Regions from separate parts of the Glutamicibacter sp. MCAF14 genome, predicted to be linked through region 3. Evidence: predicted binding sites of a transcription regulator. Region 3 holds the regulator's gene; each other region holds the start of a gene.
The links. Region 3 encodes LexA, which represses DNA repair genes until DNA is damaged. Its sites were predicted from a motif close to TCGAACANNTGTTCGA; they were not measured.
Positions count from the first base shown of each region.

Region 1 (10,446 bases), on a different contig from region 3:
CGCTGGATCAGGAGATGATGGGCCGCTGGCTGAACCCCGCCGAAGAAGACGGCGAAGGGCTCATTGAACAGATCCGTGCCCAAGCCTTTGATGTGGCTTCCACTTGGAGAATGCATGAGGTCGATACCGCAGTGGGCAACGTGCGCAATAATTCTCCCGAGCTCATCGAAGAGCACAGCAACTCATTGTTCTAGCCTCGGATGGCTGAGCCGTTGGGCTTGGAATGGTACCGGAATCCCAGATAGCTGCTGGCCAGCAAGGTTCCTGCCACAAGCCCCAGCTTTCCCATGACGCTGGCCATGCTGGCCGGAGCGAATTCCGCTTCGCTCAGCGGCGCATAGGCGAACCAGCCGAAGGTTCGAACCTGGTTGTAGTCCCATACCAGTGCTGCGATACCACCAGCTGCCAGCAATAATCCGGCGATCAGGAACCAGGCCTTGAACCGCGTGAGCTGGCGAAGCGATAAGCCGCTGGCAACCCCAAGCGCTCCAACGCCGAGCAAAGCCAGCACCCAACCGAGAACTTCGGTGGGACCCGGGCCAAAGTAGATTTCAGAGTCTTCGACCAGCGGTACATAGGATCCAGAGTAGAAAACTACTTCTTGCTGACTGTCCCACCACAGCACGACGATGCCGACGATGATGAATACTGCCGCGCCCAGGAATAAGGCAGCGGCGGACTTGTAGCGTTTATCTGAAGGCATGTATTTAATCTTGCCATCATCAGATGTTTTGCGCATCAACTTTAAACACGAGCGGCAGCCGGCCCTAAAGGCCTGCTGCCGCTCGATGCGTGGTGCTTAGTGACCGCGCTTGATCCATTCATCCAGATTCGGTGCTTCGGCACCGATCGTGGTGGCATCGCCATGGCCGGTGTTGACCACGGTTTCGCCTGGCAGATCCAGCAGCTTGGTGCGGATCGATTCAACGATCGTCTCGAAGCTGGAGTAGCTGCGGCCGGTAGCGCCAGGGCCGCCGTTGAACAGCGTGTCACCGCTGAACAGCACGCCCAGGTCTTCTGCGTAGAAGCAGGTGGAACCAGGCGAGTGCCCAGGGGTGTGCAGGGCGGTGAGCGTAGTACCGGCGATGGTGAAGGTGTCGCCTTCGCTGATTTCTGCGTCCACGTCGCGCTCCGGGTAGACAGCTTCCCAAAGCATGCGGTCTTCCGGGTTCAAGAACAGCGGAGCGTCTACGGCATCTGCGAATTCTCCGGCGGCACGAATGTGGTCATCGTGTCCATGGGTGAGCAGCACGGCCATCACTTCGCGTTCACCGACAGCCTCGCGGATCTTGCCAACATCGTGGGCCGGGTCGATCACCATGACCTCGGAATCATCGCCGATGATCCAGACATTGTTATCGACATCCCACGTGCCGCCATCCAGCGAGAAGGTGCCGGAGGTGACGACGTTTTCAATGCGGGCGGTCATTAGAGCTCCACCACCGAACGCAGCACGGTGCCTTCGTGCATCTTCTTGAACGCTTCTTCGATTTCATCGATCTTGATGCGCTCGGTGACGAAGGAATCCAGATCCAGGCGGCCCAGCTTGTACTGCTCGACGAGCATCGGGAAGTCGTGGCTCGGCAGGCAGTCGCCGTACCAGGAGCTCTTCAGCGAACCGCCGCGGCCGAAGACATCGAGCAGTGGCAGCTCGAGCTTCATTTCCGGGGTAGGCACGCCCACCAGCACGACGCGGCCGGCAAGGTCGCGGGCGTAGAAGGCCTGCTTGTAGGTTTCCGGGCGGCCCACTGCGTCGATCACGACGTCGGCACCGAAGCCGCCGGTCAGTTCCTGAATGGCTTCAACTGCATCGACCTTGGAGGAATCCACGGTGTGGGTGGCGCCGAACTTCTTGGCGCCTTCCAGCTTGTCCGAGTTCACGTCCACCGCGATGATGGTGGTCGCCCCGGCCAGCTGTGCGCCGGCAATTGCCGCAGCGCCCACGCCACCGCAACCGATCACGGCTACGGACTCGCCGCGCTTGATCTCGCCGGTGTTGATGGCGGCACCGATGCCGGCCATGATGCCGCAACCGAGCAGGCCTACGGCAGCTGGATCGGCATCTTCGTCAACGATGGTGCACTGGCCTGCGTGGACCAGGGTCTTCTCGGCGAAGGACCCGATGCCCAGTGCAGGTGAGAGCTCGGTGCCATCTTCCAGGGTCATCTTCTGGGTGGCGTTGAAGGTGTTGAAGCAGTACTTCGGCTCGCCCTTGGCGCACGCGCGGCACTGGCCGCACACTGCGCGCCAGTTCAGGATGACGCGGTCGCCCACCTTGACGTTGGTGACGTTCTCGCCAATCTCGCTGACTACTGCGGTGGACTCGTGGCCCAGCAGGTACGGGAATTCATCGCCGATGCCGCCGAGCTTGTAGTGCAGGTCGGTGTGGCAGACGCCTGTGGTCAGCACGTCAACGACGACTTCTCCGGGTCCTGGATTCGGGACGATGATGTCGACGACCTCTACAGGTGCGTCCTTAGCGCGCGAAATGACGGCTTTGACCTTATGGGACATGGAAATAAGCTCCTGAAAGTATCGGCTGTTACTGTCTCGATACTATCGGTGTGCCGCGCGCTAATCGAGTATTGGGCGACCCATGACGCAGGAAGTTTCGCGCACGGCCAATTCGGTCAGGGTTTTGGCGGGTTCCACCGGCGTTGAATATGACGCATGCGGCATCAGGTTCCGGCAAGCAAGAGAGTAGCACCGGCAGCGGAGCTGATCGCCCGCACGAAGTTTGCCTTGAGTCAGCGTCTTTCATAGCGTGCCCATGCCAACGTCTTGGAGTGCAGCGTTCCGCCGGGTTTACGCACTGAGCCTTGCGCAGCTGCGAGCCTCGGCAGGTCAGATTCAGCTTCCCTCCCTCGGTCGGAGTTTCCTTGCGAGTATCGAGCGCGCATCTAACTGTCGGTGCAACTGACTAGTGTAACTATCGTTCGAACACATGTTCGAATATAATGGATTCACCTAGTAAGGAGTGCGCTCGTGGGGATATTCACCGAGTCGATCGAGGTTGCTCGCGCAACGGATGGAATGCCGTTGCGCGTGAAATGGCGGGGGCGGGACTACCGTCTGGTTGCCGAACCTCAGCGTTGGTTCGAACGCCGCAAATGGTGGGACGAGAACCTGCGGATCCCGCGCGGCATTGGTGCTGGAATTGCCGACTATGAGATGTGGCGCCTGCAGCTGGTTGCGGTGCGCGGATCCCAAGAGGTGCACAGTGTTGATGTGAGCTTCGATGCGCAAACCCAACGGTGGCGACTGGTGCGAGTGCACCAAACCCTGGCCCGCAGCGCCTGAGAACGCGGGAAGGCGAACATATCTTCGAAGGACCTCCATGAGCTTCACCCACCTGAACGTCAGTTCTTCCTACAGTGCCCATTACGGGGTCTCGCACCCGAAGCAGCTGGCCCAGGCGGCCAAGGCGCAGGGCGCGCAGATGCTCGCGCTCACCGACCGCGATGGACTCTATGGAACGGTCAAGCATGTGGCGGCGTGCATGGCAGAAGGACTGGACCCGATTCTCGGAGTGAACCTTGCGGTGCTCGATACCCACGGCGACACCCATGGGCGGATTATCCTGCTGGCCCGTGGACGCTGCAACGGTGCCGGATATGCGGCGCTATGCCGAGCTATCACCCTCGCGCACAGTACTGCGCATGGCGTTCCGGGGCTGAGGATTGAGCAACTGGCGCACTTGGCTGCTGCCGGAAACCTGGTGCTCCTGCTAGGCGGCGAATCAGACGTGTCCCGCGCAATCCTCAAGGGCAGCTATACCCAAGCCCGCGCCTTGCTCGCTGGCTGGAAGAAACGGCTGGGAAAAATGCTGCGCGTGGAAATCGCCACATATCTCTCCAGCCCAGGATCGCGCTACAGCCTCGGTGAAGCAGCCCGCTTGCTGCGCTACGCCCACGAGCGGGGGATCAAGGCCGTGCTCACCAATGCCGTGCGCTACGTAGACCCCGACGGAGCGGTCACCGCAGACATCCTGGACTCCGCACGCGCCCTGCACAGCCTGAAGAACCTGGACTCCTGCCAGCCCAACGGCCAAGGATGGCTGAAAACCCCGCAGCAGATGCGCCAGCTGGCCAAGGAAATCGGGCAGGCCACCGAAAAAAGCTGGGCGCACCAGCTCTTGCGCGAAACCGAAGCGCTCGCCGAATGGGCCGCAGTAGACCCGGTGGCTGATCTTGGATGGAAGAAACCGGTGATTCCCGAAGCTAAGGTCATTGGCCTGCGCCGCCCAGCCATGCAGGAACTCACCGAGCGTGTCCATGGGGCAGTGCCTGGGCTATTGGGCGCTGAGAAGCGCAGTGTGGTTGAAAAACGCCTTGCCTTGGAGCTCGGGGTGATCGACCGGCTGGATTTCGCCGGCTACTTCCTGACTGTCGCCGAAACCGTCAAGCTGATCACCGGCATGGGGATCCGCGTAGCCGCCCGCGGCTCCGGTGCCTCCTCGCTGGTGAACTACCTGCTGGGCATCAGCCAAGTGAATCCGCTGGCCCACGACCTGGTGTTCGAACGCTTCCTCTCCGATACCCGTACCACCTTGCCGGATATCGACATTGACGTGGAATCCGCACGCCGCCACGAGATCTACCGCGAGATCTTCTCCAGCTTCGGTGAAGAACGGGTAAGCCTGATGAGCATGCAGAACGCCTACCGTGCCCGCGGAGCAGTGCGCGATGCCGGAGCGGCTCTCGGGGTGGAGCAAGAGCAGGTGGATGAGATCGCCAAGCAGCTCTGGCGTTTCTCCGCCTCCTCCTTCCGTGAAGCACTGAGCGAGAAACCCGAACTGGCCGCCTTGGCTGAGCGCATTACCGACGACACCCAGCTCGATATCCTCATTGACGCCACCGAACGCCTGGACCGGCTGCCCCGGCATATCTCCATGCACCCTTGCGGGGTGATCCTCTCCGATGCGTCCCTGCTGGACCGCACCCCTGTCCAGCCCTCGGGCATTGGGCTGCAGATGAGCCAGTTCGACAAGCACGACATGGACCTCATGGGGCTGATCAAGCTGGATGTGCTGGGGGTACGCATGCAATCGGCCATCGCCTACACGCTGGAGGAGATCGCCCGGATGCACCCGGACAAGCGGTCAGCGGCCCGCGCCGGAGGGCATGTCGATGACAGCTACATTTCCGCCACCGGGGTGATCGACCTGGCCCGGGTGCCGCTGGATGACGAACCGACTTTCGAATTGATCCGCTCCACCCATACGCTGGGCTGCTTCCAGATCGAATCCCCAGGGCAGCGCGAACTGGTCGGCAAGCTCGCCCCGCGCGAATTCAACGACCTGATCATCGACATCTCCCTGTTCCGTCCAGGTCCCATGCAATCGAATATGGTCAAGCCCTACCTGGAGCACCGCCACGGATTCGCTCCCGCCCAATACCTGCACCCGGATTTGATTCCCGCGCTCGCCGAAACCCACGGGGTGACAGTCTTCCATGAGCAGGTGCTGCGCATCTTGCATGTGCTCACCGGTTGCGGGCTGGGCATGGCTGATGTCTACCGGCGTCTGTTGGGGGACCCCGAGAAGGAACCCGCAGTGGAACGCTATGTGCGCACCGAAGCGGCTAAGCGCGGCTATGCCCAGGAAACCATCGACAAGGTATGGGAGGTGCTCTCCGGCTTCGGCTCCTTCGGCTTCTGCAAGGCCCACGGGGCGGCCTTTGCCGTACCCACCTACCATTCTGCCTGGCTCAAGGCCCATCACCCCGAGGCCTTCCTTGCCGGGATCTGGGAACATGACCCGGGGATGTATCCCAAGCGGCTGCTGGTCTCTGAAGCGCGGCGCATGGGCGTTCCGATCCTTCCGCTGGATATCAACCGCTCCACCGGGCACTATCGAGTCGAACGCATCTTCGAACATGCTCCGGCTGCTGTGCCTGCGGTACCTCGCGCCGTTGGATCCCAGCGCCCCGGACGCTACGGCATCCGCCTGGCCTTCCGCGACATCCACCAGATGAGCGAACGCGAAGTGCAGCGACTGGTTGCCGGACAACCCTATGAGCACCTGGCCGATGTCCGCGCCCGTGCAGGGCTGTCCCGGCGCACCTACCAGAACCTTGCAGCACTCGGAGTGTTCGATTCCCTGCTGACAGGAACCTCGCGCGCTGACACGATCGCCCACACCCAATCCATGTCGCACAGCTCCCTGCCGGCCAAATACCGCCCCGGACCCGGCCAGCTTGCCTTGGACCTCGGACGAATCGAGCATATTGCCGAAACCGGAAAGCAGTTGGACCCGGCAGATATCGTGCGCAACGAACTGGACCTGATGCATCTGGATGCCAGCGAGCACCTGATCACCTCATACCGCCAACGCCTAGCCCACCTGACCATCACGCAAGCGGCCGAGCTGCTGCACCTGCGCAACGGAACCGAGGTGCTCGTTGCCGGGGTACGCGTTGCCACGCAGACCCCGCCGATGCGGGGAGGCAAGCGCGTGGTGTTCATTTCCGTGGATGACGGAAGCGGCTGCATTGACGCCACCTTCTTCGACGACACCCAGCAGCGCACAGGACCATTGCTCTTCTCCACCCGCATGCTGCTCATCCACGGGGTAACCCGGCGTACCGGACCGCGCGGCATTTCCCTGCAAGCGCTGAACGCCTGGGACCTGCACCAGCCCGAGACGCTGCCTGCGGCCGGATACCTCGAAGCGGCAAGCCGTCCGCAGCCAAGCTATAGGCCGAAGCTGGGACAGGAAGCCGGGAAGCTCGAATCTGTCGCGCAGCTTGCCAAGCGCATGGAGGCTGAAGGCCTGGACCAGCGCGGCGCGTAGCTAGACCGAGGAAATATGCCCGTCGGCGTCAATCACGAATGAAGGATTGTGCACGAAATCCCAGCGGAAACCGTCGGGATCCGCCACACAGGCGCTCTTCCCGCCCCACGGCTGCACCGTAGGCTCGGAAACCGAAGTTGCTCCCGCATCCAGCGCTCGCCGGTAGTGGTGATCCACCTCTGCATCGGTGTGGACATTGTGGCCCAAGGATATTGGAGGCGCCGATTCGCCGTGGCCTACATTGCCGTACTCGGAGGGCATCTGCTTGATATCCCACAGTGCCAGCATCAAGCCGTATCCAGCGCGGACAAAGGCAATTTCCGGATGGGCTGGCTGGACCAGTTCAAAGCCCAGCCCCTCGGTGTAGAACTTGGTTGAAGCACCGACATCGCGCACGCCGAGGGTAATGGCGCTGATGACCGGTGGGGTCGACTTGTTCATGCCTCGAGCCTATGCCGATGGCGGGGATTGCGAAAGGGATGCGGCGCTACGCATCACTGCGTATAGCGGGCAGAGTAAGTGCGGGGCAGACTGGAGCATGGCGGTGCGATGCGCCGTCGAAGATTGGAAAGAATCAATGACGGCGGCTGGAAAAGCCTTGCTGCTGCCGTCGAACAGCTCGAACGCTCATGAGAATGCCGAGATGGACGTGCTGGATTCTGGCGGGGGTCGCCTATGCCGCTAGCGATGTCGAGAACCATCTCGATGGTCCTCAGACCCTGTGCAGACCGGTCTTCGCCGATGCAGTCGGCGACGGGGTTGCTGCTTCTGACTCGCAGGAGGCAAAGCCCTGGGGTCGCGCGCCACGGACAGATCATGGGGGCGTGGCGAGCAATCCGCATTGCTGGGCGCGCAGGACAGCCGAGAGACGATCTACCGCGCCCAGCTTCCGGTACAGGTTCTCTTGGTGCTTGTGGACAGTGCGCGGGGAAATCCGCAACTACGCAGCGATGGAGTTCGCGGTGTTTCCTTCGCCCAGCAGCTTGAGCACAACCTGTTCGCGGGTGGTCAGTGCCTGGGCAGAGCCGTCCAGGGGGCCTGCCGGCCTGAGCAGTTCGAGCAGGGCCAGATGCGTATCCAACCCGGAAATCATCGGGAGGATCTGCATCGCGGTGTTGATATCCCGTTCGGTATAGGGATCCTCGCTTACCAGCGCATAGGTGGTTGCGCCGTTTCCGGGCACGGTGATCGGAAGAGAGATCTGATTGGTGCGCATGCCAAGCCGCTCGATGATATCTGCTGCTTCCTCCGAGAGCCGCCACCCAAGTTCGCCTACCCGTTCCAAGGTCATCACCGCGGGGTCGGCGATGGTGTTGTGATAGGCAATCAGCGGGTGATCGGTTAGTGCCTGCTCGGCGGCCATTTTCAGCAGTTCTGGATCGATCGCCGGGTATTCTCCAAACAGGCCAATCGTTCCTGAACCGCTGACGCCAGGCAGGGGCACGCGGGATCCGGCATAGGCCCGCAACGAACGCAGCAGTGCATCATTGAGGATCTGCCGGCCGATAAGTGGATTGGTTTCATGCAAAATCTCTGCGCCGGCTGACAGCCACAGGGCGCGTAACGCGTTGATACCAGCCATGAATGACCCTTCCCTGGACCAAGCCTTGGAAAGATCGAAGCGGCGCCGCCCAGTAGCAATAGGGTACTCGCAGGCGGCGGTCCCCGCTGAAGCCTTGCGAGCATTCTCAGCTCGCGGCTATAGGTAGTTCCACTGCTCGGTGGGTGGCAGTTGATGCTGCGTGGTGTGCGGTTCATGGCCGTACGGTGATGGGAATTGGCTGTGATGCTGCCGCGGACGTACCGGTGGGCGGGAACCGCGGGTGCTCGCATTGTGGGCAGGGATGCTCGGTTCGGCTGGCCCGGAAACGGCGACCGATGCCCACGACTGCGTTCCGGGAATGTTCCGAATGTGCGGCGAGAGCCAGGCTCCCACCGCAGCTAGCGCGACCAGCAAGCCGAAGAGCGTCAGCGTTGGTCCCATGTTGAGCGATTCCAACCCGACGCCGGTGGCCAGTGGCGCCAACGGCATGGCGGCAAGTGCCATGAAGGTGATCAGGGAACTGGCCCGGCCGGACATGTCTTGCGGAATGACAGCCATGAAGTAGCCTGCCACCGCGGCGTTCAATGCAGGAACACTGAGGAAGCTCAGCAAGAGCATGGTTGCCATCCAGGGCAAACTCGTGTTGAACCCGATCAGGAACATAGCCCCGCCCAGCACGCTGAGGCAGGTGCAAGCCAAGAGCCCGGTGCGGAATTTCTCAATAAGCGAAGTTGCGGCCAGGGATCCGAGCAGCATGCCGGCACCCATGAACGTAGAAATCAATCCAATCATCCAGGGGGCTTCGCCGCGCTGCTGCAATCCGTAAAGCAGGGTCGTCATGAGTCCGTTGACCCCGATGTTGACGATGGCGATGAGGATCAGCAGGGAACGCAATTGCGGACGGGAGAAGCACCAACGCATCCCGGCAAGGATTCCATGAGCCACCGATTCACCACTGTGTGCGGCATCGTCACGACGCTTGCGGGTTTCGTCACTGGCGGCGCGAAGGGGACCGCGCAAGGCCAGGCCCACAAAAGCTGCAACAAGGTTCACTGCGCTCACCACTATGAAGGCAACTCCACCGCCCAAGCCGAGCAGCAGCCCGCCGAGGGGAGCTGATCCCAGCATCAGAACTGAATCGCGGCCTTGGTTAGCTGCCAGAGCCCGCCCCAGCTGCTTGGGATGCACCACGTCCTTCAGCGCCGCGTTTGTTGTTGAGCCGAAGTAGCCGCCGCGAAGTTCCATCAAGACGTGGGCGATGCAAAGCACGGTAGCCGAAAGCGAGCCAATACTGCTTCCGATTGCCAGAGCTGCGCTCAAGGCTGCTCCGCAAAGACCGCTGAGCAGCATCATCCGGGCGCGGTCGGCGCGATCGGACATGGAGCCGCCCGCGAGAGTCAGGCTTGCTCTGGCGGCCATGCCTACCGCGGCCAACGTACCTGCCAATACAGGGGAGTGGGTGGTTGCCAGCAAAACCAGAGGGAGGATGAATCCGTAGATGCCGCCCGCAAGCAGCGCCGAGGTATCCGCCAGCCACCAGATGCGGTAATTGCGCTGGCGGCGCAGCGGTGGCAGCAGCTCGGTGCTGGTTGCTTCCGCCTGTTGATGCGAATCCTTGTGCTGGGTGGTGTCCATGAAACCAACTGTAACCCGCAAATAAAGTTGCGCAATGGAATTTGCGCAATTTAAGTTGGGGGATTGTTATGCTGTGCAAATGAGCAAGAAAGAGTCGCTGGTCACATTCACCACACCGATGCTAAAAGCCATTGCCAACCCGTTGCGCAGGCAAATCCTCAACACGCTTTCGGCAATGGAGTCCGCTCGTGCCGCAGACTTGGCTCAAGTACTCGATGTTCCTGCCAATAAGGTCAGCTTCCACCTGCGCGAGCTGGCCAAGGCCGGGATGATTGCCGAGGATCCCGAGCTGGCCCGCGACAAGCGCGACCGCGTATGGAAACCGACAGCCGATGGCTACACCACCGGCGAGGTGGAGGAGCGGGAAGACGACCCTCAGGGTGTGGCTATGGATGCCTACCTGAGTCAAGTCGTCCATGACGAGCATCGACGCCTGCAGGCGGCCATGGTCCATGGGCAGCGGCAGTACGCGGGC
Region 1 is NZ_JBFREO010000004.1:705,296-715,741, reverse strand. Features, by position in the region: gene AB4Y71_RS10935 (SOS response-associated peptidase) at 1-194, shown strand, start outside; gene AB4Y71_RS10930 (hypothetical protein) at 191-703, opposite strand; gene AB4Y71_RS10925 (MBL fold metallo-hydrolase) at 800-1,429, opposite strand; gene AB4Y71_RS10920 (S-(hydroxymethyl)mycothiol dehydrogenase) at 1,429-2,514, opposite strand; gene AB4Y71_RS10915 (DUF6504 family protein) at 2,986-3,300, shown strand; gene AB4Y71_RS10910 (DNA polymerase III subunit alpha) at 3,338-6,793, shown strand; gene AB4Y71_RS10905 (VOC family protein) at 6,794-7,234, opposite strand; gene AB4Y71_RS10900 (LuxR C-terminal-related transcriptional regulator) at 7,608-7,733, opposite strand; gene AB4Y71_RS10895 (hypothetical protein) at 7,734-8,375, opposite strand; gene AB4Y71_RS10890 (MFS transporter) at 8,493-9,971, opposite strand; gene AB4Y71_RS10885 (helix-turn-helix domain-containing protein) at 10,051-10,446, shown strand, end outside.
Region 1: a site for LexA is predicted at 2,937-2,952, ahead of AB4Y71_RS10915 (DUF6504 family protein). Genes of this name have one in related genera too.

Region 2 (7,947 bases), on a different contig from region 3:
GTAGTCCAGCACGACCTAAGCCGATGGACTTCACACCGTGCTCGGAACGAATCTGCTGGATCAGCGGGCCGATCTGTTTCGCCTCATGCGCCGAAACAAACGGGTCAAATGTCTCCTGCATCGCTACCGGCTGCAGATCCATCACCACCACACCAGCCCGCGCATATTTCACCCCGACCAAGATCTGGGGGAGTAGCTGCTTCGCTGCGCGGGTGAGCACTACCGGATCAGCAGTCGGACCGGGCAGTTTCACCGTGATCGCTGGCTGGTGATCCTGGTGCTGGTTGTAGTAGCTGGTCATCGCCCACGCGGAGAGGATCTTGGCCTGTTTCTGGTGCTTATGCAGCCGTGCCGAGGCTTGCTGCGCATAAATCCCCATCACCTGCTCCATGCCCACCCGATCAGTGATCGGATCGGAGAAACTGCGGGAGAAGATCAGCTGATCCTTGATCACCCGTTCTTCTTCCATCGGGATGCAGGGAATCCCGCGCAGCTCTAAAACGGTGCGCATCTGCACAATGGAGAACTTATCCCGGATACGCACCTCATCAGCATCCCGCAGCTCTTTTGCCGTCCAGATCCCAAGCCCCCGCAGTCGTTTAGTCAGCCGGGGGCCGATGCCCCAGATCTCGACCGTCGGAAGGCGGGCTAACAGGTTTTCGGTGGTGGTCCGTGGGGCGCGGTCCCACACGCACACCCCGCCTAGCACACTGAGTTTTTTGGCGCACTGGTTCGAAAGTTTGGCCAAGGTCTTCGTTTTAGCGATGCCCACACAGACCGGCAACCCGGTCAGCCGAAACACCTCAGCCTTGATCTGCTCACCCAGGGCTTGCAGCTCATCCAGCGTGCCGCTCACGCCGAGGAAAGCCTCATCAATGGAATAGACCTCCACCCAAGCCGAGAAACGGCCTAAAAGCTTCATGACGCGGGTCGACATTTCCCCATACAGCTCGTAATTAGAGGACTTCGCAACCAGCCCGAGACGCTCAGCGTCGGCGGCGAGTTTGAACCAGGGCGCCCCCATCTCAACGCCCAGGGCTTTGGCTTCGCTGCTGCGTGCGACCGCGCAGCCATCATTATTGGACAGCACAATCACCGGGCGGGTTTCGAGCTTCGGGTCAAAGACCCGTTCGCAGGAGACATAGAAGCTGTTCACGTCCACGTGCGCGATGTATTCGCCCCGCTGTGCCGGGTCGGGGGAGTCTAGAGGTGATGGAGGCATGTGGTGGCCACGCCCCAGATCCGAAAATCCGATAGTTCTGCCACGCGCAGATCGGGATAGTCCGGGTTCTCAGCCTTGAGCACCACCCCGGCAGGGCCAGTGGATAACCGTTTGACGGTCATCTCCCCGTCGATCACCGCAATCACCACGTGTCCATCTCTAGGCTTTACGGAGCGGTCCACGATCAGCTCATCCCCATCGCTGATCCCCGCACCCTGCATCGATTCGCCTGAAACTCGGACAATAAACGTGGAGACCTGGTCGCGGATCAGCATCTCTGACAGGTCGATCTTCGTGTCTGAGTAGTCCTGGGCGGGGGAGGGGTAGCCGGCCGGGACCCGGTCCAGCGCCATCGCGATCACGCGCTGCGGCGGGGACGCCAGTGCACATACTTGTATTCGATCAACTTTCATAATGATACCCAATCATAGAAACTATATTCTAATATTTGAGTGTAGAAGGATGGACCGACATTTGAGGTTGAGAAGGGGACCACTGTCTCCGCATTATTAGAGGAAGTTTCATAAAGTGCCTATTGTGTGCGGGCTTTGTGCAATTTGCTGGCTGCATTTCCCGGGTTGGAACCCCGTACGGTGATGCACCACATGTTAGGTATTGCTCGGCAAGTTGGGCACTCGATACCTATTCCACTTCTAGAATTTGGGCTCATTTTCTTCTTCTGCTCTGCACTGACGAACCGAGCGGCACCCGAAATTATGCAACTTGCAGCTAGCCCTGCAACTCCGAAACAGGCGATGAGTATAACCGGCAAAAGCTGCGAGATAAGGGAGGCGACTGAATTCTCGACGATTTTATTGATGGCATAAACGGCTCGATCACTGTATGTCGGATATCGATTCTGAATCTTGGTTGACCACTCAGCAGATTTTTCGAAAATTGCGTGCCGTACAGGGTCTACCCATTCACGTCCCTCGTCAGGAACCGATTCAGCATGTTCAGTCTCAGACTGGCGTTCGCCCAGTTGTTCAAGGGCGGCCTCAGACGAATCTTGAACAATTTCGTCAATCATCTCATCGATAGAGGACGATTTCAGCTGTTCGATAAAAGTTGTGTAAACCGTAGACATCTCTGACGAAGCCAAGACTGAGCGCATGGAGTTGAGTGCTCCGGAGTTGGCTAATATTCTTTGAGCTGCGTTGCTGGCGTCTATCGAGACACGCATGGAGTCGAGTATGCCGGAACTGGCCATCGCTTGTTGTACTGCTTTGGTGGTGTCTAGCGAAGCTATCGAGGCACGCATGGAGTTGAGTGCTCCGGAGTTGGCTAATATTCTTTGAGCTGCGTTGCTGGCGTCTATCGAGACACGCATGGAGTCGAGTATGCCGGAACTGGCCATCGCTTGTTGTACTGCTTTGGTGGTGTCTAGCGAAGCTATTGTTTTCCGCAGAGATTTGAACTTATCGGATTCAAAATCCGGATACTGGGCGATGTTCATGATGTGAATTCTACTTCTGGGTGAAACGTCCTTCGCCAATACTTGACTGAGGAATAGCTATAAAGGCCACGCAACTAGATGTTCGGCTTACCTTCTTTGTGATTTTTGGTGGAAGCAAATAGGCGGAAAATCCAAATCATTCATTGGTAGTCCAGCGCTATCTTTTAGTAAACTCCTCCCACTTCACGGAACAGTTGCTCGATGGCTTCTTTGGACGTTGCCTGGGACAACTTTTTCTCCAAATGGTCGTCGGTTTGGCCGGAGAGCTGGATCGCCAGCAGAACGCTCTCATTGTTCTTGATGACAATCGCGGCCCGACGGAAGTCAGCGTCATGTTCGCGGACGTAACGGGCCAAGGCCGCCCACTTTGGTGAAGTATCAGCCAGCGAGTGGTTGTGCGGGTCCACCAGGTCAATCGCTACTCCGTCCTCGCCGTCATCGTGGAAGAACAGGAAGTCTGGGTAGAGGTTTTTGGACACCTCGGAGTCCAGATAGTGAACCGACAGTGCATGGCTTCCGCCGACAGGGTTCCTGTACCAGCCCAGCAGTGTGTCAGAGGTTTGCTCGGCTTCAAGGACGCTTTCCTCCCAGCCGGTGAAGTTATCGGGGAACAGTTTGGTCTCGGGCAGCGCGTAGAGATGGCCCGCGTACAGCGGCAGGGCCTCGACTAAACCGGTGTCCTTGTTCAGGATCTCCGTTTTCTGGGAGATTGTCTCGGGCATGCCGAGAGTACTGGTGAGTGCAGATCCGAGGGGAGCGAAGATGGTCTCGAATTCTTGGCGCTGTGTTGGCTTCAGGCGTGCCACCGAGCCGGCCGTGTTCCGTCGCCAAGATTCGACGCGTGCACCGCACTGGGATTCTAAGGCTTCCCGAGCTTCGGTAGACCGTGCCAGGGCAACTGTTCGGACAACCACTTCATCCCATTCCAGTTCTCCGGCGATGACCAGCGAGGTGCTGTACCAGGCTGCGGCGGCGTCGGGGAGCCGTCGTTTGGCCTCCTCCAGAAGCTGGCGCAGATTCTTCTGACTGGTAGCAGCCGTACGCGCAGTGGTCCCGGTGTTGGCACCGCTGTACTGGTCGAACGTGGCCATTTCAAAGCTCACTTCGAGCAACGAGTCGGCAATCTTATTGATAGCAACACGGTTCTGGCTGTACACCGAAGCTAGGGTCTCCACGACCACTTCGCGCGATTCCTGGGTGTAGGAAGATCCACCTGGATGCTCGAATTCGGAGTTGTCCAGCAGAGTACCGAGGCGCACTAGGCGATTCACGTTCGAGCTGAAACGGCGTACCGGTTTCTGCTCCCGCGACAGACCGCTGATGGCGTCCCAGACTGCTGTCGGAATATCCGGATTTCGCGTCATGCGCTTGGGATTCAACTGCACCGGAACCTCGATGTCCGCCGAATCCATGAAAGATTTCACGACCATCGCCACTTCAGCTTTGTTGAAGTGCGGCAGATACAGATCCACTGAATTCAGATCGTCGAACTCCGGCTCTTCGATATTCTTGGCCAAGGGGTTGCGCACCATTCGGCCGATGAGCTGGGCGATCTGCGTGTGCTCTTGAGCCGTACGCAGGGACACCATGACCTCGGCGCGGGGGCAATCCCAACCGGTGGTCAGTGCCTGCTTGAAGATCACTGCACGCAGGTTCCCCGATTGCGAGATCGAGGTCGGGGCAATGTACTGGACCACCCTGGGCATTTCGACACCGCTCAACCAGGTGGTGGTCGTGATGGGTGAGTGCTCACCGAACGAATGGGCAACGGAATCGGCGTCGTCAAAAGCGTCGGAGGCATCCGTGAGTGTCTGGACAATCTCGCCGATCTTGGCATCGGACGTCATGTCAGGCACCTGAATGGCCAGAAGCGGGACCGGATAGGATGAAGCGCCCGTGGCACGTGCCCAGTCCTGCCATTGCCGGTCGGAATGGTCCAAGTCAGCTACAGCCTGGCGAATCAGGGTGTCATCACTGGGCTGGTCATCCACCGCGTAGCTGACGTTGATGCGCTCTTTGATGAGACCGGAGGCGCGCACCTTTTGCACATCGGCAACGACCTGCACCAGAGATCGACCCGATGCGCCGCGCATGGCCTCCTCAAATTTCTTAGGCGTTGCTGACAACCCGATGACAATAGGCGCCGGCGGGTTCACGATGGTGCGGAAAGTGCCGTTGCCTCCCGGCACCTCGATGGTGGCTCCGTCGAGGATTCGGCGCAGTATCGTCGGCCGGCTCCGGTCGGTGGCTCCTCGGTGGGCCTCGTCGACCAGGACGATGAAGCCGCTGCCTCGCTGTTTGATGGTGTTGCCGATGGTTTCCCAGAGCGAATACCGGCGCCCGTCGCCGGTCTGGATGTGGCGTTTTGCACCGGTACCGAGTTTTTGGACGTTCAGGAAATAGACGAGGCCGGGGTTGAATTCTGCCTGGTCAAAGTCTGCTTCGACAGTCCTGAGCATGTTTATGTTGATACGGTCGGACGAGGCTTGGATCTTCTTGCGGGACTGCTCGTTGAGTTCTGCGTCGTCGGTGAGCCATAGAACGGTGGTTTCCGGACGCGGATCTGAGTCTTCCGTCCCGAAGAACAGCCCCTCCAGAACGGCCGAGGCAATCACGGTTTTGCCGGCGCCGGTGGGAGCGCTGATGCCGATGGCTGTCTTGCGCTCACTGTTGGAGCGGAGGCGTTGGGTAGCGATGCTGATTTCGTTGAGGGTGTCCTCAACAACGTCGGCTTGGTAGTCGGCAAGGGTGAAGTTCACGAATCGCTCCGGTTGATCTGGAAGGCGTCAAGGTAGGAGCCGTAGATGGGCTCAACGGTTATCTCGTCCCCGAACGCTTTGCCGGCGAGGCCGCCCTGTTCGGGAGAGTCGGTGATGATGAAGACGTGTTTGACCTGATTGGGCTTGGTCGCTAGAAGTTCGGCAAGTTCTGCTGCTTTGCCTGCGTTGAACAGCACCGCCATTGAGGACTTTTCGTTCCATTCGTAGTCTGGGCTGTCCTCGGTGCGCTGCACAATTGAGCCCACTGCGCCGGATTTCATCCAGAACAATGGTGCGAGGTTCTCGTACTCCAGCGCTGCGTGGACACGGCTCTCTTCCAGGTAGGCAAGATCCAAGAACTCTACGTTGGCTGGCAGACTTTCTGAGTAGGCAGATCCGTCTTGGCGGACACCGGTCACGATGGTCTCGATGCGGGGCTTGGTGACGTGATGGAACACGCCCTTTGCCTCGTATTCTGCGGAGCCTGGCTGATGGCCGGCTTTGCGCAGCGCGGCGTCGTCTTTGGCTGACAGCTCGTTGTTGGTGACCAAGATGCACTGACGCGTACCTTGGTCCTCGGCGTTCAAGCGTATGACCGCCTCAGCAGTCGTGCCTGATCCGCCGAAGAAATCGAGAATCACGGCTTCTTTGGGGGCGGCAAGCCCAATCCACCTCATCAAGACATTGTGATCCTTAGGGAATGGGAACCGTCTGTCATTCAAGATTTTTTGCAGATGTTGACTCGACGCCAACCTGTTGGTTGAAAATACTGAGGAAGTAACTTGAGATTCAACGCTGTCTAGGTATGACTTCCTGCGCGGAACTTTTTTTTCGTCCGGTCCAAAAGCAATCTCCCCAGCGTCAATGAGCTCTTGCATTCGTAAAGGGGAGGCATAGCGCCATCCGGCTGAAGGAACAGTAACTGGCTTATTTGTGATCGGGTGAAGGACGTCGTAGCGTGGCCCACCGGAGCCCGGCCACGAAAGCGGCACATCATCGTTGTATAGGCGACCAGTTATGGGTTCAATGCTCTTGAAACGTGAAATCCCCTCGTCGACCTGCAAGCTCTTGCTCTTAAGCCACAACCGATAGGCCGCTGTTGCTTTTACTGCGTCCCCATCCGCAACCCGAAAGCATTCGGCAGCTTTCGCATGTACTTCGACGAGACCAATTTTCTTCTCGCGCCAAGTCACATCCGATTCGCGTAGAGACTGTTCGTTCTTCGCATAGATGAGCATGTAATCTGCGCCGTTGGAAACGTAGCGGGAATCGTTCTTACGGCCGCCCTGCCAGACCACGTCGGAGATGAAGTTGTTGTCACCGAAGATCTCGTCCATGAGCATCCGCAATCGGTGGTGCTCTTCGTCGCCGATGGCCACGATGATGACGCCCGTTGACTTGAGAAGTTTTTTGGCCAGCGTCAGTCGGCGTTCCATGAAGCTCAGCCACTTGGAATGCTTGAAGCTGTCTTGTTCACCGACGTAGTGGTCGTTGTACTGCCACGTTTTATTGCCTGTGTTGTACGGCGGGTCAATGTAGATCAGATCCACGGATTCCGGGTGGGTGTATCCGAGCATTTCCAGGGCGTGGAAGTTCTCCCCGTTGATCACCACGTGAGCGGGGTCTTCGGGGTTGCCGGTGCGTACGGAACCCACAGTCTTCAGACCTGGGAAGACCACTTCGCCGAACTGCCGAGCCGCCGTTACGTTCGAGAGCTTCTCTTCGAACACGTTGCCATGTTCGTCTGCAAGAGTCACAGAGTCGCCGCTGATGGCGCGGACCTTGTGGAATGTGCCGTCTGCTTCGCGGATGACTGTGCGACCTCGGCGCACCTGGGCCTGGGGCATCCGGATGCCTTCGGGAGAGTGTCGTTCAAAGACGAGTCCGAACTTCTTGGTGGTGCGCTCGAACTCAGCCTTGAGCTTTGCTCGGAGCCCTTCGTCCGTCACCTCGTTCAAGTAGACCTCGAACATGCTTTTGGACATGACACTCCTAGAAAATCGCCGCGCGTACGGACACTAGCTTTATTTCTATCAGCAAAAGGTATGGGCGCCGATCAATTGTCGGATTCCTGGGGTCAATGTCGCATAATTTCAGCCCTTCGAGTCGGACCACGCCCATATTCAGAGAGGTCATAAGCGCGCGCCCCTAGGATAGACGGATGCTACATCTACAAATCGCCGCGACCGCTCAAAATACGATCGCCTGGGCACAGTACATCCCGGCGGTCATCGGTCTTGGTGGTGTCGTCATTGGTGGGCTGATCACGTTCGGTATGCAGGCATGGGAAAGGCACCTCACCCGGACAGCGAAGATGATGTCAGAGGTGGCCGAGATCGTCGTCCTGTCCACAGCCATCAAAGATGGGCTACAGACGATTCACATGCCCGCTGTAGAGTTCAAACTCACCAAAGAGCAGATTGACTCGATTGCAGCCCAAGCGGCGAGTGACTGGGCTGAAGCTCAGGCTAAGCTTCTGCGGCTCGGCCTCACCACAAATAGGCACATCA
Region 2 is NZ_JBFREO010000009.1:328-8,274, forward strand. Features, by position in the region: gene AB4Y71_RS15695 (Y-family DNA polymerase) at 1-1,222, opposite strand, end outside; gene AB4Y71_RS15700 (LexA family protein) at 1,204-1,575, opposite strand; gene AB4Y71_RS15705 (hypothetical protein) at 1,755-2,678, opposite strand; gene AB4Y71_RS15710 (DEAD/DEAH box helicase) at 2,843-5,437, opposite strand; gene AB4Y71_RS15715 (site-specific DNA-methyltransferase) at 5,434-7,410, opposite strand; gene AB4Y71_RS15720 (hypothetical protein) at 7,599-7,947, shown strand, end outside.
Region 2: a site for LexA is predicted at 1,651-1,666, ahead of AB4Y71_RS15700 (LexA family protein). Genes of this name have one in related genera too.

Region 3 (10,446 bases):
TCCACGTTGCTGCCACGGTCAAAGGCCGCGTCCAGGTCAACCAGATGCAGCCATTCTGCTCCGGCGTTCTGCCACGAAAGCGCCGCTTCCAGCGGATCGCCGTATCCGGTTTCCGAACCGGCTTCGCCCTGAACCAGGCGTACTGCCTGGCCGCCAGCGATATCTACAGCAGGCAAAAGCTCGAGAATTGGTTGCTCGCTCATGATGTCCTTTGTGAAGAAGTAATGAATTTAGTAGGTCAAGGTCCAGGCGGCGATGAGGCTCAGGCCTGCAAGCACCCACAACGCGATGATCCATGAGATGTGGGCTTTCTGGCTCTTAAGCGAGATCGCTCCACCTGCGAGGAAGGCACCGACAACGCCCAGAATTAGGGTCCACATCTTTAGAGCGTCCCCAACCAGTTGCGAAGCAGCTGAGCTCCAGCATCGCCGGACTTCTCAGGGTGGAACTGCACCGCCGAAAGCGGGCCGTTCTCAACGGCTGCCACGAACGGCGTGCCATGCGTTGACCAGGTCACCTGCGGTGGGGTCATCGCTGGCTGGGTGACATCGAATGCCCACTGCAGCACGGCGTAGGAGTGCACGAAATAGAATCGTTCATCTTCGATGCCAGCAAAGAGCTTGGAGCCTTCGGGAGGGCGTACGGTGTTCCAGCCCATGTGCGGGATGACCTCGGACTGCAGTCGTTCGACTTTGCCTGGCCATTCTCCAATGCCCTCGGTTTTCACACCGTGCTCCACGCCTTCTTCGAAAAAGACCTGGTGGCCGACGCAAATGCCCAGTACCGGCAAGCCGCCAGCGATACGGCGGCCAATCCAGCGCAGCGCACCGGTTTCTGTCAGCTGTTCCATCACCGAGGCGTACGCGCCCACGCCGGGAACGACCAGCCCGTCGGCAGCCACAATCTTCTTTGGATCAGCGGTCAATTCCACTTCGGCACCGGCAGCTTCCAAAGCGCGCACGGCCGAGCGCACGTTGCCTGAGCCGTAGTCCAGAACAACTACAGTTTTCTTTTCCACTTACAGGGCACCCTTCGTGGATGGGATCTTGTCGCCCATGCGCTCATCGCGCTCTACTGCTTCGCGCAGGGCGCGGGCAAAGGACTTGAACTGCGCTTCGACGATATGGTGCGGATCGCGACCCGAGAGCACCTCGATGTGCGCGCAGATCTGCGCGTGGAAGGTGATGGCTTCAAAGACGTGACGGGTCATCGAACCAGTGAAGTGACCGCCGATCAGGTGATATTCCTGGCCTGCTGGTTCACCGGAGTGCACCAGGTATGGGCGGCCCGACACGTCGACGACCGAGCGGGACAGTGCTTCATCCAGTGGCGCATAGGAGGTGCCGAAGCGGCGGATGCCGGCCTTATTGCCAAGTGCAACGCGCAATACTTCACCAATGGTGATGGCAGTGTCTTCAACCGTGTGGTGAACATCGATATGGGTATCACCGGTGGCGCGCACGGTGAGGTCGATGAGCGAATGCTTGGATAGCGCAGTCAGCATGTGGTCATAGAACGGCACCGAGGTGCTGATCTCAGAGACACCGGTACCATCGAGGTCCAGTTCAACGAATACGGACGATTCGCTGGTGACGCGTTCCATGCGGGCGCGGCGTGCACCAATCAATTCGGCAGACATGTCTTCCTTCGCTTGTCTTGGATTACTTCTGTGAGCCGAGCAGTTCGGCAAGCCGTTCTAAGAAGGCTGTGGTTTCGGATTCGGTTCCTGCAGTGACGCGCAGGGTTCCCGGGATTCCATTGTCGCGGATGATGATGCCGGCTTCCAACAGCCCTTCCCAAATAGCATGGGGATCTTCAACACCACCAAAGAACACGAAATTGGAATCGGAGACCGAAGGCTTGAGGCCAAGTTCCTTCAGTCGGGTGACAATACGGTCGCGTTGCGACTTGATGTCTTCAACTTGGGCCAGCAACAGCTCAATGTTCTTCAACGCGGCAATGGCGGTCGCTTGGGTAACTGCCGAGAGGTGGTACGGCAACCGCACCAACCGGATCGCGTCAGTAACTTCAGGAGCTGCAGCCAAATAGCCTACGCGTGCGCCGGCCAGCCCGAAGGCTTTGGACATGGTGCGCGAGACGATCAAACGCTGGCGGCCATCGAGCAAGGTCAGTGCGGATTTGGTGCTGGCCAATGAGAACTCTGCGTAGGCTTCGTCGACGATCAGCACGCCGTCATGCTCGCTCAGGGCTTCATACACTTCGGTGATGACGTCCAGGCCAAGCGCCGTGCCGGTGGGGTTGTTGGGCGAGCAGAGAAATACGATATTCGGCTTGTGCTCGCGCACCTGTGCGGCCGCGGATTCAGCGGACAGGGTGAAATCTGCAGCGCGCGTTCCGGCAATGTAAGACGTGTCTGTTCCACTAGCAAGCAGTGGGTACATGGAGTAGGTAGGAGCGAAGCTCATCAGCGAACGGCCAGGACCGCCAAAGGCTTGCAGGATTTGCTGAAGGATTTCATTGGAGCCGTTAGCAGCCCAGATATTTTCCTTGGTCAGCGAATGCCCCAGGTAATCGGCGAGCAATTCACGCAGTTCGGTGAATTCGCGGTCCGGGTAGCGGTTCAACGTTGCCGCAGCCTTGGCCACTTCTTGGGAAATGGCGTCTACGACTGTTGGTGGCAACGGATGGGTGTTCTCGTTGACGTTCAGCTGAATGGGCACATCAATTTGTGGTGCGCCATAAGGGGATAGCCCGCGGAGATTCTCACGCAAGGGCAGCTGACTCAAAAGTTCACTGCGGTCATTCACGCATCAAGTCTACGTGCGCAGTGTGCCTGCAGGTGAATCCGCTACGAGGGCAGGTAACAAACCTGAGGCAGGTGGTGCAAGCTAGCCAGCGAGGACCGGAATGGACAAGGTCTCGCCGATCTGGATTTCGCTGCTGTTCAACGCGTTCAATTCTGCGATGTGGTCGACCGCGGAGGTTATGTCATAGCCAGTGGCGTATTCCCGGGCCAGACTCCACAGGGTATCTCCTGGAATAACGGTGACGTCCACGGTTTCGATTCCCGCCGGAGTGTTCGCTGCAGCATGCGCGTCGGAAGAAAACATTGCGATGAAGAACGCTGCTGCGACGGTGAGTGCAAAAATAGGCAGTCCAACCAGCACGGCCCATCCGCGGCGGTTGATGCGGATCTTTAGTGGCGTCTGGGTCTGATTTGAGTCAAGTGCGACGGTTGCCATGACTTTGTCTCCTCAAAAATTCAAGTGATGCGAATGTGTATTCGAAACTATCGATTCGAAAACTTGTTCTAACTTCGTATATCTGTTCTAACAGAGGTTTGCAGAACTTGTCCAGAAGTTTTCGAACAAATCTTTGAAAGAAGCTCGCTTATCTACTAAGATTTCGAAGTAGACGAGCAATGAAAACATCACACCATCTAGCTCCGACAGTTTGGACTTACGAACTTTCGAATATTTGCTAGGGAAGGCAAAATCTCATGTCAGCTTCACAACGCACTCCCCGATCGAATGCACGTTCGCTGACGATTCGCCAAAAGAAGATCCTGGAGACGATCCAGCGGTCTATCGGCAAGAACGGCTATCCACCATCGATGCGTGAGATTGGCGACGCAGTTGGCCTCAAGAGCCTTTCGAGCGTGACTCACCAGCTGAGCCAGTTGGAAAAGCTGGGCTACATCCGTCGCGATCCACGCCGTCCGCGCGCCATGGAAATCCTGCTCCCGCTGCAGCTGGCCGAAGATTCAGAGGCTGCTGAAGCTTCGAAACCAGCAGAGCCAGTCATCAACGAAGACGCCAAGATCATTGAGCTGAGCACTTCCGCTGACACCACCATGGTCCCGCTGGTAGGTCGCATTGCCGCTGGTGGCCCAATCCTGGCCGAACAATCCGTCGAAGATGTTTTCTCGTTGCCTCGTCAGCTCGTTGGACATGGCGAATTGTTCATGCTCAAGGTATCCGGCGATTCAATGGTTGACGCTGCGATTTGCGATGGCGACTGGGTAGTTGTCCGTCGCCAGCAGACGGCAGACAACGGGGATATCGTCGCAGCACTGCTCGACGAAGAAGCCACGGTCAAGACGTTCCGCCAGCGCGATGGGCATACGTGGTTGCTTCCGCAAAACTCGCGCTACGAACCAATTTTGGGCGATGCAGCAACCATCATGGGACGTGTAGTCTCCGTCATGCGCTCACTCTAATAGTTGCCCCTCGATTGCGCTGGTGCTTGGCACCAGCGCAATCTTCGTTTAATGCGCTAGCGCCCAGTGCTTGATTCGAGGCCGGCCGCGGCGCAGAAGATCATCCAACGCTGCACTGCTGCTGAAAGCCGGCGTGGCTCTTGGTCTTTTAGATGATGCGCGGTCGCCATGACCAGCGTCTTGGCGGTGTCTCGGCTAGAGGCCTCCAACCGCTCATCGGTGGCGGCAAGAGCCAGATAGCGGCAGAGGATCCCCGCAAACAGGTTGCCATCTCCTCCATGGTTGAATGCCAGCACCCCTGATTCCGAGGCCAGGGACTGCGCGGTCGCTTTGATCAGCACCTGGGCATGAGCCAGGTCCGCAGGTTCGCCGAGCTCAAGCAATGCACCAAGGACGGTTCCCTGGTTATAACTGTAGACCGCTGGTTCCAGCCGGTGTCCGCGTTCATTTATCCGCAGTCCGTCCAAGTACAGTCCGTGTTCAGAGCTGAACAGCTTAGCTTCCAGCCATTGCAGAAGCTCACGCGAGATTTCCTTCTGTCCAGTACGGGCGAAGAACAATGCCGCTGGCGCGTTAGCGGGCGTGTTTTTGAAGTCCCGCTTCCTGGACCAGTACAGGCCACCGTCCAGTACATCATCCTTGCCTTGATGAAGCTGCTTGCCCAGCACTCGCACTGCCAGCTGTGCATGCTTGTTCTTCTTACCGGACGCCTCATGGGTGAACCGAACCAAGCGTTCGCTGGCCAGGGCCAGCCATGCCATATCGTCGAAAAAATAGTTGGGCAGGACCCCGAAGTTCCGCAGGTGGATGCCACGCAATAAGGCGTTGGCCAGGGCCAGTGCTTCGCCAGCCAGCTTGTCGTTGCCTTCATTCAGGTACGCGTAACCATCATCGATGATGGCATCCAGGTAATGAGCTTGCCACCAGTAGTTCCATTCACTGAAGGGATGCGAGAGCCCGTTGAGGTCGCTGAGCATGCTTCCATCGAGCAATCGTTGCGCTGTGCTGTAGCTGCGTCCAATCCACGTTCCAGGCAACCCCATGAGGCGATACCCAAAGCGAGCGTGGGTATCGATCGCGGTTTGATGTGCCAATACCTGCATGGAATCCATGGCGCCTTTCCGACTCAAGAATTATCGCTTCTAATGCCGACATTAGCGCATCAGGAAACCTTCAAGCCGCTGGCGGTTAAATGACTTGAGCTGCCCCTTATCCAGGGGCAGCTCAGAATCATATGTTGGCAATGGCTGTTATTCGCCCGGGTTCAGACGCTTGAGAACACCGGAGATGACCTTCTTATCAACCGTTGGCCACATCGGTGGCAAGGTAGCTTTCAAGAAGCTTCCGTACCGTGCCGTGGCCATCCGCGAATCAAGGATCGCTACAACGCCCTTGTCCCCAACCGAGCGGATCAAGCGCCCAGCACCCTGGGCCAGGCGGATCGCCGCGTGCGTCGCGGCAACCTGCATGAACCCATTGCCACCGTGTTTGGCTACGTCCTCAGAACGGGCCTTGGAGATAGGATCATCGGGGCGCGGGAAAGGGATCTTGTCGATGATCACCAGGCGGCACGAATCACCGGGCACGTCCACGCCCTGCCACAGGGTCATGGTTCCAAAGAGGCAGGTGTCCCGTTCGCTGCTGAATTGCTCGACCAATGATTTCATGCTGGCTTCGCCCTGGCACAAGATTTCGACGTCCAGGCGCTCGCGCAAGATGCTGGCTGCTTCTTCTGCAGAACGCTTGGAAGTGAACAACGCCAAGGCGCCGCCACCCGAGGACTTGATCAGGTCTTCAATCTCATCCAAGGTCTCGGCCGCTAGCTGACGGCCGGGCTTCGGCAGGTGCTTAGCGACATAGAGGATGCCCTGCTTCGGGTAATCGAAGGGACTGCCCACGTCCACGCCGGTCCAAGAGGGTGCGCCAGCACCCATCAAGCCCAGGGAACCTGCGACTGAATCAAACTGCGATCCGATGGCCAACGTGGCGCTGGTCAAGATGACCGTGCGTCCGTCGAACAGGCCTTCGCGCAACTTGCCGGCTACCGACAGTGGCGCCACGTTCAAGGTGGCCGGCTGAGTTTCATCAGCCTCGACGTAGCCTCGGCCTTCGACGAATTCGCGTGGACGGGTGGTGTAGAGGACCTCGCGCCGCTCTTCGCATTCGAGCATGCGAATCGCATCATCCATAACGGCTTGCAGCTGGGAGCGTGCGGTCTGCCGACCGCCATCGGCCGGCGCATTGGCTTCCGGCTTGGACAATGCCAGCGCCAAGCGGGCCTGCTCCACAATGTCGTTCAGGGCAATGCCCATATCTTCGCGCAGGCCCTGTTCCAGCAAGCCTGTGGGCACGCCGGTCAGCGCTTTCTCCAAACGGTTGGCGGCCTTGACCATTTCATCGACGTTGACACCGCAATGGCGCTTGGCTCCACCAGCAGCGGTCAGCACCATGCGCGAAGAAAGCGCACCAGAAACCGAACTGGTGACACGATCTTGCAGTTCGTGGGCCTCATCGATGATCGCGACTTCAAAGTCCGGCAGGACCGAAAGCCCTTCAAAGGCCGAAACTGCCAGCAGCGCATGGTTGGTGATCACCACATCGGATTCGGCCGCGCGAGCGCGCGCCATTTCCGAGAAGCACTCGCCGGCCATCGGGCACTTCTGCGAGCCGAGGCATTCCATGGCCGAGACCGAGACCTGTTTCCAAGCCTTGTCGCTGACGCCGGGCACCAGCTCATCGCGGTCACCGGTTTCGGTCTCTTCAGCCCATTCGCGAAGTTTCATCACTTCGCTGGCCAGTGGAGAGTAGGTGGTGCCAGCAGGTACTGCTGGCTCATCCATGGAGAACAAGGTGCCCTCGTCATCCGGGTACCCGCCACCGAGCTTATACTGGCACAGGTAATTGGAGCGGCCCTTGAGCAGGGCCACATCCATTGGGCGCGAGAGCTTGCCCTTGAGCGATTCAAGCAATCGCGGTACGTCACGGCCAACAATCTGCGATTGCAGCGCCAACGTCGCGGTGGAGACAATCACTGGCTTGGCGCTGGTCTGCGCATGAGCCAGTGCCGGAATCAGGTAGCCCATCGACTTACCTGTTCCGGTACCGGCCTGCACCAGCAGATGCTTCTCGTCTTCCAACGCGCTGACAACGTGCTTGACCATTTCCTGCTGGCCGGTGCGCATGGCACCGCCCATGGAAGTGACCGCGGCCTCTAGAAGTCCCAGGGCCTGCTCTTGCTTATCCATGAAGGTTGAAAGTCTCCAACTCTGCAGCAAAGGAATCTCGCACCTTGACGATCAGTCGGGTGCCGTTCTCCAGATGTTCGCTTTCCAAGATCTCAGATTCACTCTGATGCAGCTTGGCGATCAAATCCCCACGGTTATAGGGAATGAGCACCTCAAGCTGGATGCCTGGTCGTGGAATCGAGGAGCTGATCTTTTCCAGCAGCTCTTCGATGCCTTCACCGGTGTGCGCAGAAACGACGGCGGTGTTCGACTCCCGGTTGCGGATGCGTTCGATGACAAACGGATCAGCCACGTCAGCCTTGTTCACCACGATGATCTCGGGGATGTTCAACGCGTCGACTTCGCCCAGCACAGTGCGTACTGCTTGAATCTGCCCTTCAGGGTCCGGGTGGGACCCGTCTACGACGTGCAAGATCAAATCCGAATCGGCGATTTCCTCCAGGGTGGAGCGGAAGGCTTCCACCAACTGAGTCGGCAAGTTGGATACGAATCCAACGGTGTCGGCCAGGGTGTAGGTCAATCCGTCCTCGGTCGCGGACTGGCGAACGGTTGGATCAAGGGTGGCGAACAACGCGTTCTCCACCAGCACCCCGGCGTTGGTCAGCCGGTTCAGCAGCGAAGACTTGCCAGCGTTGGTGTAGCCGGCAATGGCTACCGCTGGAACCGCATTGCGCTTTCGATTGGCGCGCTTGGCTTCGCGTGCAGGCTTCATGGCCTTGATCTCGCGGCGCAGCTTGGCCATGCGGTCGCGAATGCGACGGCGGTCCATTTCAATCTTGGTTTCACCCGGCCCGCGCGAACCGATGCCGCCACCGGCGGCACCCACTCGGCCACCGGCCTGGCGGGACATCGATTCACCCCAGCCACGCAGGCGTGGCAGCAGGTATTCGAGCTGGGCCAGTTCAACCTGGGCCTTGCCTTCACGCGACTGGGCGTGCTGGGCAAAGATGTCCAGGATCAGGCTGGTGCGGTCGATGACTTTGACCTTGACGATATCTTCCAAGGCACGGCGCTGCGAAGGAGCCAATTCTGCATCGACAACCACGGTATCGGCACCGGATGAGGCGACGATTGCGCGCAGCTCTTCGGCCTTGCCCGAGCCCAGGAAGGTCGATGGGTCTGGCTTGCTGCGACGCTGAACCAGTCCGTCTAGAACTTCGGAGCCAGCGGTCTCTGCCAAAGCGGCGAGCTCACGCAAGGAGTTCTCGGCGTCGGTGACAGTTCCTTCGCTCCAGATCCCGGCCAGCACGACGCGCTCAAGGCGAAGCTGGCGGTATTCGACTTCGGTGACGTCTTCCAACTCGGTGGACAGGCCTGCGACGCGGCGCAGGGCGCGGCGATCATCCAGGTCTTCCTGGTCCCCGTCAAAGTGCGACAGGCCGGAGGAAAAACGGTTCAGTGCCGTAGCTTGGCCGGCGAAGATTGAGCTCTCTTCTTCACCGAAGTGCTGGATCTGCGGGCTCTGCGCATCATCGGCTTCGAGAATTCGATCGATGGCGGCCTGAATCTGGGCATCGTCCATCGATGCCGAATCGTGTTCGTGTGACTCGGAGTTAGTCATGGTCTCCTTAGAAGTACTTCGCTTTCCAGAATAGTGCCGGTGGGCCCCACTTTGCGACGTGGCGCGTTCAGTTTCGGATGGTTCATCAAACATTCGTGGTCCTTTGCAAGGAGTAAAGGTCTATGAGCAGACAGGTGAATGCATGGTTACCGGTAAGCAAAGGCGAATGCGAGGTACTGGAAAGAAGACCCGCGAAGAAAAGAAAATGACCTTGCCGTCTGCCGAAGCATGCAGGTGGGCGCACAAAAACAGTGCCGCCGGCTGCGCGGATCGGAGGTAACCAAGAGGGTTACGTATTAGACGAAAATGAAAGTCATGGAGAAAACTCTATCAGTGAACCGGCTTGGTGCCCATATTGCTTTGCTCACGTTGCCGGCGCTGTTCTTTGGGGTATCCGAACTGGGCGATAAACTTTGCCTATGACCTCGGATCACTACTTCACCGCCAGCCCGGCCTCAGCAGACGAACGTCGCACCATCGAAGTTGAGCTCAATGGCTCGCTGCGCAAAGTACAGACTGCTTCGGGAATTTTCTCCCCTGCCGGGTTGGACAAGGGCACTGCGGTACTGCTGCAGTACGTGCCGACCCCTCACGGACGCATCCTGGATATCGGATGCGGCTGGGGACCTATTACCTTGACTGCTGCCGAGCAGTCCCCCGATTCCGAGGTCTACGGCGTTGACGTCAATGAACGTTCCATCGACCTTGCTCGGCTGAATGCTGCGGCGTTCGGCTTGTCGAACGTTGTCGTGGGCACCCCGGATTCCATAGATCCAAGCCTGCAGTTCGACACCATCTGGTCCAACCCGCCGATTCGCATCGGCAAGGATGCCCTGCATGAGCTGCTGATGCTGTGGCTGCCTCGATTGGCACCAGGTGGCGAAGCGTGGATGGTGGTCCAGAAGAATCTGGGCAGTGATTCGTTGCAGAAGTGGCTGGTAGCTCAGCTTCCTTCCGATTGGAAGGTCACCCGCGAGGCAACTTCCAAGGCGTTCCGGGTTTTGAAAGTCTCCCGCCCTGCCTAGGTCCAAGGACTAGGGCCAGCAGAATCTTCTTGGCCACGAGCTTGGACTCCAGGCAGTTCGTATCCTCGAACCATCGAGCCATGCCCCGTGGACAGGTTCGCGGGGCAAGAGCAGCGGTTCCCGATCATCACGGCGGGGCCAACCGATCATCGCGCCCGTGCCGCAGCATCAAGCATGCCAGCAGCGTGGATGGGTTTAACGCTAAAAAAATTCGCGTGGCGGAGCACCAGATCGCTGGCGCTCCGCCACGCGTGTTTAGAAACGCTGTGTTTGGCGTCATTCGCTTGCGTGCTGCGAAAAAGCTACTCCGCCCCGATGACTCCGCGGGCAACCAGATCCGCCGGCCCGCTGAGGATCGTGTCTTCGCCACCAGCATCATTGCTGCGGAATTCAACTCCCACGACACCGCCTGGCACTGAGACAGCCCACTGATTG
Region 3 is NZ_JBFREO010000003.1:41,779-52,224, forward strand. Features, by position in the region: gene priA (bifunctional 1-(5-phosphoribosyl)-5-((5-phosphoribosylamino)methylideneamino)imidazole-4-carboxamide isomerase/phosphoribosylanthranilate isomerase PriA) at 1-203, opposite strand, end outside; gene AB4Y71_RS05595 (hypothetical protein) at 231-380, opposite strand; gene hisH (imidazole glycerol phosphate synthase subunit HisH) at 383-1,018, opposite strand; gene hisB (imidazoleglycerol-phosphate dehydratase HisB) at 1,019-1,639, opposite strand; gene AB4Y71_RS05610 (histidinol-phosphate transaminase) at 1,662-2,768, opposite strand; gene AB4Y71_RS05615 (LysM peptidoglycan-binding domain-containing protein) at 2,850-3,203, opposite strand; gene lexA (transcriptional repressor LexA) at 3,461-4,180, shown strand; gene AB4Y71_RS05625 (glycoside hydrolase family 76 protein) at 4,237-5,292, opposite strand; gene AB4Y71_RS05630 (ATP-dependent DNA helicase) at 5,431-7,425, opposite strand; gene hflX (GTPase HflX) at 7,418-9,079, opposite strand; gene AB4Y71_RS05640 (class I SAM-dependent methyltransferase) at 9,406-10,011, shown strand; gene dapF (diaminopimelate epimerase) at 10,314-10,446, opposite strand, start outside.